One region of the Rheinheimera sp. MMS21-TC3 genome, then DNA from elsewhere that is predicted to be linked to it. Evidence: predicted binding sites of a transcription regulator. Region 1 holds the regulator's gene; the other holds the start of a gene.
What was found. The regulator FliA, encoded in region 1, starts transcription of late flagellar genes. The targets are predictions, from matches to a motif close to GCTAAAGTTNNNNNNNNNNCNGCCGATA.
Positions count from the first base shown of each region.

Region 1 (7,893 bases):
AGTGCCTAATTGCTCTAAAACACGTAACACAGAAGCAGCTCGACTCGCCGACAACTGCCAGTTTGAAGCAAAAATCTCATTATTAATCGGACGATTATCGGTATAACCGCGAACCCGAATATAATTATCTATCGGATTAATAATTTTTGTTATTTCAGTTAATAAGGTTACAGCTGAGTCAGTTGTCGTAGCGCTACCACTAGCAAAGAGTAAGCCGCTATTTAACTCAATAGTTAGCCAATTTTCATCACGTTGAATTTTAGTTAAGCCTTGGTCAATTAAGCTATCTAAGGCTTTTACCAATTGCTGCTCTACTGATATTAAGGGACTACCTAGCTTTTTATGATCAACTTCTGACAAAGTACTAGCATCAGCTAATAAAGTAGGGCCTTTTGCAGGCTCTAACGAAGTGCCATATAAAGTTAATTCACTTTGTGGGCCAATATGGCTTAATAAACCTTTCCCCTTTAATCCAGTTTCAGACTCCGTTGGCGTATCAAAAATACGGGTCAAACTTTGGGCTAAAGCACTATATTGTTCTTCTTTAATAATCGACATTGCGTACAGGACAACAAAGAGCGCAAACAAAAGCGTCATAAAATCAGCATAAGAAACTAACCAGCGATCTAAATGCTCATCATGTTGCTGCTGATGCCTGCTGCGATGACGATACATAGCATTAATCCAATTGGTAAGCTGCCAGCTTACGTTCAATGCTGTAAGGGTTTTCCCCATATGAAATTGAGACTAAACCTTCCACTATCAACTCATGGTAAAGTGTGCGCTGCTGAACTAAATTTTTTAATTTATTGCCTATAGGTAAAAATAGAAAGTTAGCAAAGCCAACTCCATAAATAGTGGCAACAAAAGCAGTTGCTATGCCCATGCCTAGTAATTGTGGTTCAGAAATATTTGCCAAAGCCTGAATAAGCCCCAGCACCGCTCCTATAATACCTATGGTTGGGCTATAACCGCCCATAGCATCAAAAATTCTGGCTCCGCGCATTAAACGCTCATGCTCTAAGGTTAATTCAGCATCTAGTGTATCTTGCAGTACAGTTGGCTCTACACCGTCTACCAACATATTTAAACCACGATGTAAAAACTTATCTTTTTCTATTAAAGCATCATCTTCTAACGCTAAAAAACCACTATTTCTGGCTGCTGTACTCCAATTAACAATACGTTTTGAAGTTTGTTGTAACGGATTTTCTACAGGGTGAAACACCCAAGGCAACAGTTTTAAACCTTGTTTAAATTGAGAAGAAGGTGTTTGTAACATGACAGCGCCTATAGTACCGCCAGCGACAATTAAAAAAGCGGGCAAGTGCAATAAGGTAATTAAACTGCCACCTTCCATTACAAAGCCACCAGCTACAGCGACAATAGCTAGAAGAAATCCCGCTAAAGCTAACTTATCCATGATTTAGCTCCTGCAATAAACACTTCACAACATCGCTTAACTTTACTTCTTCATCCATTAAACCAGCTTGGGCAATAGCTTGAGGCATACCATAAACAATACAGCTAGCTTCATCTTGGGCCCATATTTGCGCCCCTTGTTGCTTTAACATTCTTGCCCCTTCACGACCATCAGCCCCCATACCTGTTAACACTATTGCTAAAACTTTATCGGCAAATACTTTGGCGGCTGTAGCAAAAGTTATATCAACACTGGGCTTAAAAGTAATACGGGGCGAGTCATCTTCTCGTATTCTTAACCGAACTTGGCTAGGTGCACCTTCCAGTAGCATTTGTTTGCCACCAGGAGCAAGATAAGCTACGCCAGGCTGCAGTAAGTCACCATCTTCGGCTTCTTTAACACTAATTTTAGCTAGGCTATCTAAGCGTTGGGCAAAGGCGCCGGTAAAAGCTGCTGGCATATGCTGAATTAGCACTATGGGTAAAGGAAAGTCTGCGGGTAAGGCTGTAATAATCCTCTGTAACGCAACGGGGCCGCCAGTGGAGGTGCCAATTGCAATCAGCTTATATTGCTTACCACTAGCTTTAAAGCATTTGTTGGTTGCGGTAGCAGCTAAACGCTGCCCTAGCTGGGGTCGTTGATAACCGTCTTGCTTAGGTACGGTTGTACGAGTACTTAAATTTGCTGTAACTGAGCTAGAAGGGTCAGGCCGCGGCGCTATACTATTAAAGGTAGCTCGGCCCAAAGGACGCTTACGAGCAACAGCTTTTACTCGGTCGCGTAATACTTGGCCAGCTTCATCTTTGTTGCGTGCTATATCTTCAAACTTTTTTGGTAAAAAATCGACTGCACCGGCCTCTAAGGCATCAAAGGTAGCCTTAGCGCCTTCATGGGTTAAAGACGAAAACATTAATATTGGTGTGCGCTGAAACTGCATAATTTCACGTACTGCAGAAATACCATCTAGCACCGGCATTTCTACATCCATAGTAATCACATCTGGTTGTAATGCTTTAGCTTTATCCACCGCCTCTCGACCATTAATTGCCGTATCTATCACTTCAATATCAGGATCTTTCGCTAATATTTCTGTCAGCCGACGGCGGAAAAAGCTTGAATCATCAACAACCAAGACGCGTATGGCCATAATGCTCTACTCACCTCGCCCTTTACTGAAGCGGTCTAATTTAATTTTTGACTTTTTAGCATAATGGGTAAGTAAACTAGGTACATCCAAGATCAGTGCTATGCCACCATCAGACGTAATAGTTGCCCCAGCCATACCTGGCGTACCTTGTAATAAGCGATCTAAAGGCTTAATCACTACTTCTTCTTGGCCTATTAATGAGTCAACAACAAAACCAACTTGTTGGGTACCAAGCTGAACAATAACTACATGCCCTTGTTCACGGCGGCGCTTTTTCTCTGAACCTTTAACTAACCAATGCTCTAAAAAGAATAACGGAATAGCTTTATTACGCACAACAACGGTTAATTGACCATCAACTATATTGCTTTTATTTAAATCTAAATGGAAGATTTCACTGACACCAGCCAAAGGTAAAGCGAAAGTTTGCTTACCCACTAACACCATTAAGGTCGGTAATATAGCTAAGGTTAAGGGTACTTTTATTTCTAGTAACGTACCTTCACCTAGTTTAGATTGAATTTGCACTGAGCCGTTTAGTTGAGTAATTTTTGTTTTAACCACATCCATGCCAACGCCACGGCCTGAAATATCTGATATTTGCTCTTTGGTTGAAAACCCAGGTGCAAAAATCAAATTAAAAGCTTCAGTATCTGACAGGCGGGCAGCACTATCTACATCAAGAATGCCCCGCTTGATGGCGATACTTTTTAACTTTTCCGGGTCCATACCCGCACCATCATCATGGATGCTTAATAAAATATGATCGCCAGCTTGCTCGGCAGAAAGTTTAACAGTACCAACTCGTTTTTTACCGGCTTTTTCACGTACATCTGGCATTTCTATACCATGATCTACTGAGTTTCGAACTAAATGCACTAAAGGATCGGCTAAGGCTTCTACTAGGTTTTTATCTAAATCCGTTTCTTCGCCTTCTAAAATTAACTCTATATCTTTCTTTAAAGAACGTGCCATATCACGCACTACGCGTGGGAAACGGCCAAATACCTTTTTAATGGGCTGCATTCGAGTTTTCATTACTGCACCTTGAATATCGCCTGTGACGACATCTAAGTTAGCAATAGTTTTACTCATGCTTTCATTCTGAACACTGCCCGACAAGCTTAACAGCCGGTTTCGCACTAACACTAACTCACCGACTAAGTTCATGATTTGATCTAAACGCTTAGTATCAACCCTAACGGTAGTTTCTGTTTGTACTTGCTGTGTTGCTGCTATGTTTGCAGCTGGTGCTACTTCTGTAGGGCTAGCTGTAGCTTCGGCTGCTTTTGCTGTAGCTGCTGTTTTTTCTGCAGCGGTTGGGCTAGATGGTTGTTTATTTTCAGTTTGCTCTACTGCAACAGTAGGCGCTTTGCCTTTACCATGAAGCTGATCAAGTAAAGCTTCAAAATCATCCTCATCAAACTCATCGTCATCTGTTGATGCTGAGCTGCTTGATGCTGGTTGCTTAGACGTTGTAGTACCTACTTGGCCAGTAGTGGCCGCTTCAGGAATAAAAACACCCTTGCCATGTAGCTGATCTAAAATAGCTTCAAATTCATCATCAGTAATATCGTCGCTATTATTAGTTGGCCGCTTTAAATCATCTTCGGCTAAAGGCTCAGCTTGCGTAGCTTTAGGTGCCTTACCATGCAGCTCATCTAAGATACGCTCAAACTCATCTTCAGTCATTTCGTCTATACCGCCCTCATTAGGCTCGGCATCAACTTGACTGTCTTGTGACTCAACTACAGGCTCAGCTATAGTTGGTGGTGCGGGTGCAGATTCTGATTCAGACTCTGGCTGACTATAAAACTCTAAAGCCTTGAGTAACTCAGCTGGAGCCGGTGTTAATGCTTGACGATTTATCACCGCAACAAACATGGCATTAATACTATCTAAAGATTGTAATATAACATCCATCAACTCAGCGGTAACACGGCGCTTACCGGTACGTAGCAAATCAAATACGTTTTCAGCACCATGACAAGCATCAACTAATTCTGTTAAGGCTAAAAACCCTGCGCCACCTTTAACGGTATGAAAGCCTCGGAAAATAGCATTTAATAAATTAGCATCGTCAGGATTATTTTCTAGTTCAACTAGCTGCTCTTGCAATAATTCAAGTATCTCACCTGCTTCGACGAGGAAGTCCTGTAAAATATCTTCATCCATATCAAAGCTCATGCTCGAATACCTCTTTTAAAAGCCTAAACTGGAAAGTAAATCATCGACATCGTCTTGACCATTTACCACATCTTCACGCTCTCCAGCATCTAAAATAGGTCCTTCTACACCCCGTGACGATACTTTTGATTTTTTCGCTACCCCTGCAGGACCTACAGCACCTGACTGATTAAATGCTGTTAGCAATCCAATTAAACTCTCTTCAACCTCACGTACTAACTCAATCACTCGGCTCAAAATTTGCCCAGTTAGGTCTTGATAATCTTGCGCCATTAAAACGTCGGTAAGTAAGCCATTTAGCGTTTTCGAATCTATATTGGCTTGAGCTATAAAATCATCAATATGGTGACATAAGCGTTTAAAGTCACCTAATTGTAATTGTCTTTGCATTAACTGTTGCCATTGCGGTTGAATAACAGTTAATTGTTGGGAAATATTATCGGCAATTGGCAAGCAAGACTCAACAGCATCCATAGTGCGATTGGCTGCTTGTTCTGTCATACCTATAACATGCGCTAACCGTTTTTTGGCGTCGGGTATGTCTTCTTCTACTAAATCATTTAAAGCTGGATCTAGATGAAAACTTTCTAATGAATTATGTAGCTGGCGGGTAAGTTTGCCTACTTCAGCAAATAATTCAGAGGTATCAGGCACCACCAATTCTTGAATAAGACTATTAGCCGATTCATATTGCTCAGTTTCAAGCAGTTCAACTAGCTGCCTCGCTTGCTGTAAAGAAATTACCGGTTCAGTTATCATCGTCATAATATGACTCCCCTGTCAGTGACGATTAGCCTAAACGCTCAAAAACTTTAGCTAGTTTTTCTTGTAGAGTGGCAGCAGTAAAAGGCTTGACTATATAACCGTTTACACCGGCTTGAGCCGCTGCAATAATTTGTTCTTTTTTCGCTTCTGCCGTTACCATTAATACGGGTATATGCTTAAGCTTGGCGTCGGCGCGAATAGCTCGCAGCAAATCTATACCTTGCATACCTGGCATATTCCAATCGGTAACTACAAAATCAAATTCAGAGTTCTGTAACATAGGTAAAGCTGTACTGCCATCATCAGCTTCAGCAACATTAGTAAAGCCGAGATCGCGTAACAGATTTTTTATTATGCGTCTCATGGTTGAGAAATCATCAACCACAAGAATTTTCATGTTTTTATCCAAAATCTCCTCCAACGAGATATGACAGCTAACTCAATACAAGGTTATGCCCAGTCTTGCATTCTGGCTTTTAATCTAATAAGAGCCTGACTATGTATCTGGCTCACTCGAGATTCACTTACATTTAATACTGCGCCAATCTCTTTTAAATTTAGCTCTTCGTTATAATATAATGATAATACCAAGGCTTCCCGCTCAGGTAAATTACTTATGGTTGCCACTAAATCTTGCTGAAATGCACTATTAGCTTGGATATCAAATAACTGATCACTGCCAGTATCGTCTGCACTAACAATAACATCTTCAGATACACCAAGATCTTCAATACCAATTATTCTACCACTGCTTATATCACTCAGTATATGATGATACTCATCTAAAGACATGTTTAGCTTTTCAGCTACTTCATAATCTTTAATATCACGACCATAAGCGGCTTCTAATTCTGCAATAGTATCGGCAATTAAACGGGCATTGCGATGAACAGAACGCGGTGTCCAATCGCCACGGCGCATTTCATCTAGCATAGCACCACGGATACGTATACCAGCAAAAGTTTCAAAACTAGCACCTTTGCTACCATCAAAATTCTTTGCTGCTTCGATCAATCCTATCATGCCCGATTGAATTAAATCATCAACCAGCACACTTGCCGGCAATCGCGCTAACAAATGATAGGCAATACGCTTAACTAAAGTCGTGTGCTGATCTACCAATTGCTGCATGCGATCAACACCGCCATAAGCCGCTAGTTTACTATTCACACTATGCCTCGCTCCGGATGAGAGTCAATTAATTGCTCTAAGAAAAACTCTAAATGCCCAGATGCCATATCAGGTAATGGCCACTTACCTGCTTTTAATGCCAAACTTTTTATTGCCATACTAGCAGGTGTTTTAGGAAAAGCTTCAATAAAGGCTTTTTGTTTACGGGCTGCTTTTCGGACATTTTCATCATAAGGTACAGTTGCAACTAGTTCGAGATTAACATCTAAAAATCGATCTGTTACTCGAGTTAGCTTGGCAAATAGCTCTTGGCCTTCTTTAACGCTTCGTACCATGTTGGCGACAATTTTAAACTTATCAACACCATGATCACGACTCAAGATCTTCATTAACGCATAAGCATCAGTAATGGACGAAGGTTCATCACAGACCACCACCATGACATCTTGCGATGCTCTTGAAAAGCTAAGTACCATATCGGAGATACCTGCAGCGGTATCAACTAATAATACATCTACCGCCGTTTCCATTTCACTAAAAGCACGAATTAAGCCAGCATGCTCTGCCGGTGCCAACTCTGTCATGCTTTGTGAGCCTGAAGATGCCGGTATAATTTTTATACCAAAAGGACCTTCAATAATAATATCATCTAACGAAACTTCACCAGAAAGTACATGAGATAGGTTTTTTTCAACCCGTAATCCAAGCATGACGTCACAGTTAGCTAAGCCTAAGTCTGCATCAAGCACTATGACTTTTTTACCTAATTGCGATAACGCCATGGCCAAGTTAAGTGAGACGTTAGTTTTACCTACGCCACCTTTACCGCCACTTACTGAGATAACTTTTACCATTTGTTTATTCATTTTTCTCAGGCCAGTAGCTTGATCATCAAAATTGTCATGATTATGCATAGGTCCCTTCCACCCGATCCATCTCATCATTATACCATTGATGAACCGTACTACTTTGTGCCAATCTTAATGTTTCTGCCTGTTGCACTAGCGCTGTGGCATCAGCCACCGCTATATCTTCGGGTACACGCTGACCATTAGTTAAATAGCTTACTGGTAATGCATTTTGAATTGCCACGTTAATTACTTCTCCTAAGCTTAGACATTCGTCAAGTTTAGTAAAAATGCAACCCGATAACGGTATACGCTTAAAATGAGTGACGCTTTCTTGCATCACGCGCGCCTGTGCTGTAGCTGACAATACCAGATAACTATTTATTTTGACA
Region 1 is NZ_CP135084.1:2,608,601-2,616,493, forward strand. It holds gene RDV63_RS12675 (flagellar motor protein MotB) at 1-675, opposite strand, end outside; gene RDV63_RS12680 (flagellar motor protein) at 680-1,423, opposite strand; gene RDV63_RS12685 (chemotaxis response regulator protein-glutamate methylesterase) at 1,416-2,570, opposite strand; gene RDV63_RS12690 (chemotaxis protein CheA) at 2,577-4,757, opposite strand; gene RDV63_RS12695 (protein phosphatase CheZ) at 4,773-5,522, opposite strand; gene cheY (chemotaxis response regulator CheY) at 5,548-5,931, opposite strand; gene RDV63_RS12705 (RNA polymerase sigma factor FliA) at 5,973-6,653, opposite strand; gene RDV63_RS12710 (MinD/ParA family protein) at 6,689-7,519, opposite strand; gene flhF (flagellar biosynthesis protein FlhF) at 7,560-7,893, opposite strand, start outside.

Region 2 (7,893 bases), 1.7 Mb from region 1:
TTTGGTGAAATTGCGCGCCGACAAATAACTTAGTCGCATTATCTTCTTTATCAAAATCTTCGTCACCGTCTGCTTTTAATAAACTGTAACTCGCACCAACATAAGGGCCCATGTTATCTACAAAACTATTTGCAGCAGCAAAACCAGAAGTAGTCAGTAAAGATGCAGCAGCCAGAGTAGCTAAATATGACTTTTTCATTATAAACTCCGAAATATAATTAATAAGTAACAAGCTATCGCTTAACGTGTCACCTTAGCTACTACAAGCTTTATGCCAAGCTCTAATTCATAGCCATTAACCTATTTATTTCAGATAGTTAGTTGTCTTCTTTTAAATAACCCTATAGTTAAAAATAAAGAATAAGTATGTAGAGTCGGCTTATTAGTATGTAGTTTTTACATAGTAAAAATTATTAAAAACAATAAGTTACATATGTTAATAGCTGAACCCTAGATTAATAGCTAGAGTTAAATTACAGCTATTAACAAACAGGCTAACTAGCTGCAACTCATTACTAATGACGTGTTATTCTTAGCAAAATAGCCTAAAGCATTGAGTTTAATGTTAGGCTTTAACGTAAAACTTGGCCCAATTGATTTTGGGCAATTAAACGTAATACATAAGATAATTTAAATAAGCCTGCAAAGACAATTTGTAGCATATGCATCACAGCGACAATGCGTAGTGGTAATATTTGATCTTGAAACCAGGCTAGGTAGGCTGCCGCACAAAATAACACTAAGGTAATCACCATGGCACTATTGGCAGTAACGAGTAATTTTCTTGGATTCATAATGCGCATTCCTAATGTGTATTTATAATGCGCATTATTAATGTATATTAGATAAAATTCAAGAGTTATTTAGATTAATTTTTAGCCTAAGACAGAGAAAGCTATGCAATTAAAAAAATATACCGACTATGGGCTGCGAGTTTTAATGTATCTGGCATGCCAACCAAAGCAAACCATGACTAATGTACGCATTATTTGTGAAGTGTTTAACTTATCAGCCAACCATGTAAATAAGGTTGTCCATCATTTGGCTAAGTTAGAACTAATTGATACCAAGCGCGGTAAAAATGGTGGTTTCACACTGGCTAAACCATTAAATAGCATTAAGTTAGACTTTGTTATTCGCCAGTTAGAAGGTGATGAAGAATGGATTGATTGCAACTCTCCTCGCTGTGTCGCCCTGCCTGCATGCAAATTAAATGGCATAGTAGAACAAGGTAAAGTTTTGTTTTATGAGCATTTAAGTAAATACACAGTCGCAGACTTAGTCAGTGATAATAAGTCTCAGCTACAAGCTATATTTGTTCAAGAGTTCTCAGAGTAAAGCAGAAAAGTTATTACTTTTACTGCTTTAAGAAATGCTTAAGTTACGGCTAAGGCTTACTTTCTAATAACTCTCTTAATGGGCTAGGCAGTAATTTACGCGACCTAACTGTGATGGCTTTTTCATGTTTTTGCCAAAGGATGCCTAAGTATATAATCAGTAAGCCAATAGCTGTTAATACCATTGGAAATAGCCAACTATCGTTGAAAACATTATAAGCTAAATAGCTAATGTAACCACAACAGCCTATAGCACCAAAAATAACAAAAACTCGCCGTACTAACACTACCCCTATACCTATCATAAATAAGTTAATGCAGAAGTAGAAAAACTTAGATAGCTCATCGTCCGAATGCTGCCAAGACAAACCGCCCCAGAAAGCAATAACACCAAACAAGTATAGCCAAAACGCATAATCAGCTTTATAACGTGAACGAATATCTACCCAAAATGCCAAGCCTATCATTAATAATCCCGTATAAAGGGAGACTAATTGCCGTATTTGCCATGAAAAATCATCGCCAGCAATCATTACCGAAATATCCATGGTTAAATACCATAGCGTTACTGCAATTGGCATGATTAAAAATGGATACTTATATTTCCAAGCTACAATAACAGCAACAATTAAGGTGCCCAGCTCCATATAAAGCCAATGCCACTGAACGTAGCGATGATAATCTTGATACTGGCTATGGTCTGGCCATACGCCTAGCCAATGCTGTAAACCATAAATTACTAAGGGCGTTAAGCAGACCACAAAAGTGGCGCAAATTCCCGCTGGGATAGCTAAATTTTTAGCGGCAAAAATATGAGTCAAAACCAGACCTATAACGGCATAAAGCAATGAGATTAATACAATTCCCCCTCCACCAAAGGATTCCCAACCTATCCCCATAAATAGTGTCATAGCACCAATAGCAATAAGGCCGCCTAAGTAATACAGGACATGAGTAAAAGTAAACCTTGCGCTATCTTGGGATTGACTCTGTAAAAATACAAACAGCGAGTCAGCTTGTTCAGATGAAATAATTTTCTTCTCAACAGCATCACCTAGCACCTTCCTTGTAACCTTCATAGCTGATCTCATTATTAGTATTTATATAATTATAACTGCTTGAGCATCCAAACATCACAGCCGTTGTGGATAGTGCCCGCTAATGGCTGCTGTAGATGTTTAAATCCTAACAGTTCATATAAGGCTATAGCGGTTGTCATGCTGTGTAAAGTATCTAAGTAGCACTGGCTATAACCGCTACTTTTTGCATACTCTAGGCACTTTTCGGTCAGTGTTTTACCTATACCTAGCCCTCTGCTCTGTGGTAGTAAAAACAATTTACGCAATTCACATACTTCACTGCTGCCATTAAACGGGGCAATACCACTACCGCCAACAACCTTGTTATTAACTAAAGCAATAAAATAGCGGCTAGCATCATAAGCATGATAATGCTGACTCATGGCTTCTACTTCCGGATCTGAAGGGCCAAACCCCTCGCCTATAGCACCAAACTCGGCACCTACCTGCTTAATTACCTCAGCAATTTTAGCGTCATATTGTGGGCTAATTTCTGTAATGACAACACTCAATGAAAGGCTCCGTAGTTAATTTATTTTGGCTAAAACACACTTGTAATCAGTAAAAGTAATATTAACACTAAGTGAGGAAAAGCCACTGTTGGTCGAACAGATTGAGCAATATACTCTTTAATAAGTAATAAACCGGTTAACTTAACTTTTTGGTATTCACTATTAAATTGAAATACACAAACTGCCTTAGTTGATAATTGGCTAGGTTCTAATTCACTTGGCAGCTTAAGATAAAGTTCCAACTGTAACAAACGTGGCTCTATTCTTGACTGAAAGGTTTTCCATATCGCGTCTTGTAACCACAATACCAGTAACAGTAGCACGATAAAAAAACTTGAAGCCTGTAATGTCACAGCCACTAGCATCACCACTATGCTAAGCATTTTTATATATAATGAGTGTTTTTCATAACTATCGTATTGGTTTTGTAGTAAACACCACTCTGTTGCTAAGGCTTTTTTGATCATTATTAACTTAACCTACTTTATGCATGCTTTTTCATTTCTTTGCTGCCAAGTCTATAGGCATCAATAATAGCTATAACCCATATTATTATTAACATATACAGATTAAAGCTTAATTCTTTGCTAACCAGCTCTGTTGTGGCATCTGTTGCGGCCGCGACAATGGCTGCACTGTCAAAAGGAATTTGCCCACTGCTCAATTGCTCAGCAATCTGTTGGGCTTTACTTATAATACTGCTGAAGATAAACAGCAAGGGTATTGAAAAAGCTACTACAAAAATTGCTGACATAACATATTTTTTAAGAAAAAAGTGGCCAGCGCCTGGATACAAAAAAGCCGATAATAATAGGGCTTTAACTGATTTATTCATCTTATTCCTACATTAATAATAACGCTAACAACCTAGTGTTTTAACGAGTGTACATGATTATTTTATTTGCACGAAAAATAAACAATTAAAGTTTCAGCCACAGCAACCGATAACATGACTAGTATGATACTAATATCAGATTTTCAGGAGCAAATTATGGCAATAACAACAGGCAATACACCAATAACTGGCGTAACTAAACAGACTACCCCCCCTAATAAAGCTGATAATGGCCAAACAATTAAAAATCAAGCGGCAGAATTAAAGCAAGCTAACAATTTGGGGATCTTGCGCGCTGCAGAGAAGGTATCGTTAAGTAGTAATAATGACTCTTTAAGCTTGTTATACAAAACAGCATTAGAAGGTATTAATGCTGAACTTGAACCAATAATGGGCACTAACGCAGCACAAAAAATATATGATTCTGGCATTGATACTTCGCCAGAAGCAACTGCTGAGCGTATCGTTAGCTTTGCTACTGCATTTTACGGTAAATACAAAGAGCAAAATCCGGGTAAATCAGAAGAAGAAAATCTAGAGAGCTTTTTAAAAGTGATAGGTGGCGGCATTGAAAAAGGCTTTGCTGATGCCAAAAATATTCTTAAAGGCTTGCAAGTTTATGAAGGTGAAGTAGAAAGCGGCGTAGATAAAACCTATGGCTTAGTCATGGATGGTTTAGCAAGTTTCAGAGAAAAAATGTTAGAGCAAGCAGCTAAGTCTGGACAAGAAGACAGTAACTTAGGCTAAAAATAACGCTCTACACTAAAGCCTAAATTAAGTTGACGGCCAGCTGCTGGTTCAAAAGAGCGGCCGTTTGCCTGATTTACCACTACCGAGCCGACATAGTCTTTATCCAGTACATTTGATCCGTACCAACACTTATTATAAAAGCCAAACCTAAACAATAAATCAACAACAGTGTTCTACTTAGGTCTTAGGCTATAAGTTAACAGTCATTATTCCATTAACCTATTAATTAACTACCGATTATTTAATAAGCTTTTAAAAAGCCCATAAAGCACTTTGACCTAGACAAGTTTAATAAACTTGCTTGCTTTTATTACTACTTTATGAGATACATCCATCTAGACGTCTAGGCGCTCAATTAGTTTTTTAAAATTTATAAGGGAAATAATATGCAAGGTAGTAAGTTTTTTAGTGTCACTTTAGTAACGTTGGCTTTATTGTCAACAAGTTACTTGGCACTTGCTGACAATTCGGCAATCACGCCTCAACTTGAAGTGCCACATTGGCCGCACACACAATATGACTCTACGCCAACTGTAGAAGATATATTAGGCTATCCAGCAGCGAGCCGTGTCAGTAGCCCTGAACAAATCGTCACCTATTTTGAAAGCTTAGCTGCGGCTCATCCTGATAAAATTAAGCTGTTTGATTATGGTAAAACATGGGAAGGTCGGCGTTTATTTTATGCGGTAATTTCTTCTGCAGACAACATCGCAAAACTTGCTGACCATCAACAATCAATAGCCGCATTAGCCGATCCTAGAGTGACTAACGCAAGTACAGCGAAAAAGCTAATTACAGAGTTACCAGGTAGCATTTGGATTGGTGCCAGTGTTCATGGTAATGAAATTTCACCAGCAGAAGCCACTTTAGTGACGGCTTGGCATTTACTGGCTAGCCAAGCAACAGAAAACCAGCAGTTATTAAACAATACTCTTATTTATCTAGACCCACTGCAAAATCCCGATGGCCGCGCCCGCTTTGTTAGCCGTTATTATTCAACAGTAGGAATAGAACCTTCATCTGACCGCTTATCAGCAGAGCATAATGAAGCTTGGCCCAATGGCCGTACTAACCATTATTTATTTGATTTAAACCGTGATTGGTTTGCATTAACCCAACCAGAAACGCGTGGCAAAGTCGCTGCTTTTCTAAAAGCCTTACCTTTACACTTTATTGATTCACATGAAATGGGTGGCGACTCCACTTTCTTTTTTGCTCCATCAGCCGAGCCTTTAAATCCGCTGGTTACTCCCAATCAACGCAATAGTTTAACTAGGTTAGGTAAGAATAATGGCCGTTGGTTTGATCGCTTTGGCTATGATTACTTTACCGCGGAAATTTTTGATCTGTTTTATCCAGGCTATGGTGGCAACTGGCCAAACTACTCTGGCAGTTTAGCTACTACTTATGAAATGGCGTCGGCGCGGGGCCATCACTTTACCACCCAAAGAGGTGATGTTTTAACTTATGCTGATGGCGTACAACGTAATTTCGTTGCTTATTTATCCAGTATTGAAAATGTTGCCAATAATCGCCAAGCATTATTAGAAAACTTTTATGACTATCGCCGTAGCGCGTTAGATAAAGGTGGTCAACGTCAAGCCGTACAGTCTTACATCTTACCGAATCAGCGTGATGCTGCTGGGCACCAGCGTTTAGCCGCCATTTTAACCGAGCAAGGCATTGAAGTACGCCAGACCAGTAAAGATTTCCAAGCCTGCGGCAAACAATACCAAGCCGGTGCTTATGTTATTGACGCCGCTCAACCAAGCCATCACTTAGTACGCGCGTTACTTGATGCAGACGTACCTTTAGATCCTAAATTTTTGGCTGAACAAGAGCGTTTGCGAGCGAATAACTTACGGCCACAAATTTACGATGTTACCGCTTGGTCATTACCGCATTTGTATAACTTAGATTTAGTAACCTGCACCAAAACCGTGAGTGTTAGTGCTGATTTAGTAGGTAGCAAACGTATTCTGTCGGGCACTATTCAACCAGGTGATGCAACTTATGGTTATATTGTTCGTTGGGGCGATATGAATGCTGGTCGGTTATTAACCGCAGCCTTACGCGAAGGTTTGTCATTACGCAGCGCGGACAGTAGCTTTAAACACCAAGACGGCAGAGAATTCCCAGCCGGCACATTAGTGTTTTCACGAGCCGCAAATCCGGCAAATTTAACCGAGCGCTTAACCAAGTTAGCAGAACAGTCTGGCGCTAATATCGAGCCATTAGCGAATAGCTGGATTACAAGCGGACCTAGTATTGGCTCGCGTGCATTTACTCCAGTATTGGCTCCTAAAGTGGCCGTTTTATGGGATGAGCCCACGAGTGTTCTTAGTGCCGGCAGCACACGTTTCATTATCGAGCGTGAATTTAACTACCCAACAACCGCTATTCGCTCTAGTCAGCTACAAAATGCAGACTTATCGGCTTATCAAGTCATTATTTTGCCAGCAACGAATCAAGCTGGAGCCTATGAAAAAGCATTAGGCGAACCAGGCCGAGAAAACCTGCGGGATTGGGTGAAAAAAGGTGGTGTAATCATTACCCTTGGCAATGCAACCGGCTTCGCCGTGTCAGGTAAAAAACCTTTGTTACAAAGTAGCTTAATCAGCACCCTAAACGAAGCTAAAGAAAACACTTTTGATCGCGTGCCTGGCATCATTGCACGCAGCACGGTAGATCAAGAACATTGGCTAACTGCAGGTGTACCAGAGCAACTTTTCACCAACTATATTGGCACAGAGACTTATGCCGCTTTGCCTATCTCTAAAGGACGTAATGTTATTAACTTTGCTGATGCAGATAACTTAGTCGCTAGCGGTCATTTATGGGCAGAAAATCGTCAGCAATTGGCAGGTCGTCCATACTTATTGGTTCAACCAGAACATAAAGGACTAGTCATTAGCTTTACTCAGGAGCCAAATTTACGCGCTTACCAACATGGCCAATTTGTTTTATTGTTAAACGCTATTTTCCGAGGAGCAGCACACGCCTCACCTGTACGCTAATTTGAACCATAACTTTAAACGTAATAGGCAAACACTAGCCCTAGTATAGGGCTAGATACATTAACAAGGATGAATTTAAGCGCTAAAAAATTCTCGATATCAGACCTTTCGTTTACTTTTTAATTTTGGTCAATTAAGACTATTTTGTTGTGACCCAAAGCGCATGCACTATTCCTGGAAACAGAAATAGCAGGCACAAAACAATATTAATTAAGAGTTGCTTACCAACGCCTTCCTTTAATAAAACAGCAACCGGTGGCAATAAAAGTGCCAGTACAATTAATAAAACTTTATCCATGATGAGTTCCTCTTTTTTTAATTTTTAATTGGCTAGAATTTATATAAGCACTGTATATTTAGTCT
Region 2 is NZ_CP135084.1:873,708-881,600, reverse strand. It holds gene RDV63_RS04475 (porin family protein) at 1-199, opposite strand, end outside; gene RDV63_RS04470 (hypothetical protein) at 573-794, opposite strand; gene RDV63_RS04465 (Rrf2 family transcriptional regulator) at 898-1,338, shown strand; gene RDV63_RS04460 (DUF2157 domain-containing protein) at 1,388-2,416, opposite strand; gene RDV63_RS04455 (GNAT family N-acetyltransferase) at 2,446-2,928, opposite strand; gene RDV63_RS04450 (hypothetical protein) at 2,958-3,395, opposite strand; gene RDV63_RS04445 (DUF6677 family protein) at 3,413-3,763, opposite strand; gene RDV63_RS04440 (DUF5610 domain-containing protein) at 3,920-4,510, shown strand; gene RDV63_RS04435 (M14 family zinc carboxypeptidase) at 4,900-7,530, shown strand; gene RDV63_RS04430 (YqaE/Pmp3 family membrane protein) at 7,670-7,828, opposite strand.
Region 2: RDV63_RS04440 (DUF5610 domain-containing protein) is a predicted target of FliA. The motif match lies at 3,848-3,875, and genes of this name have one in related genera.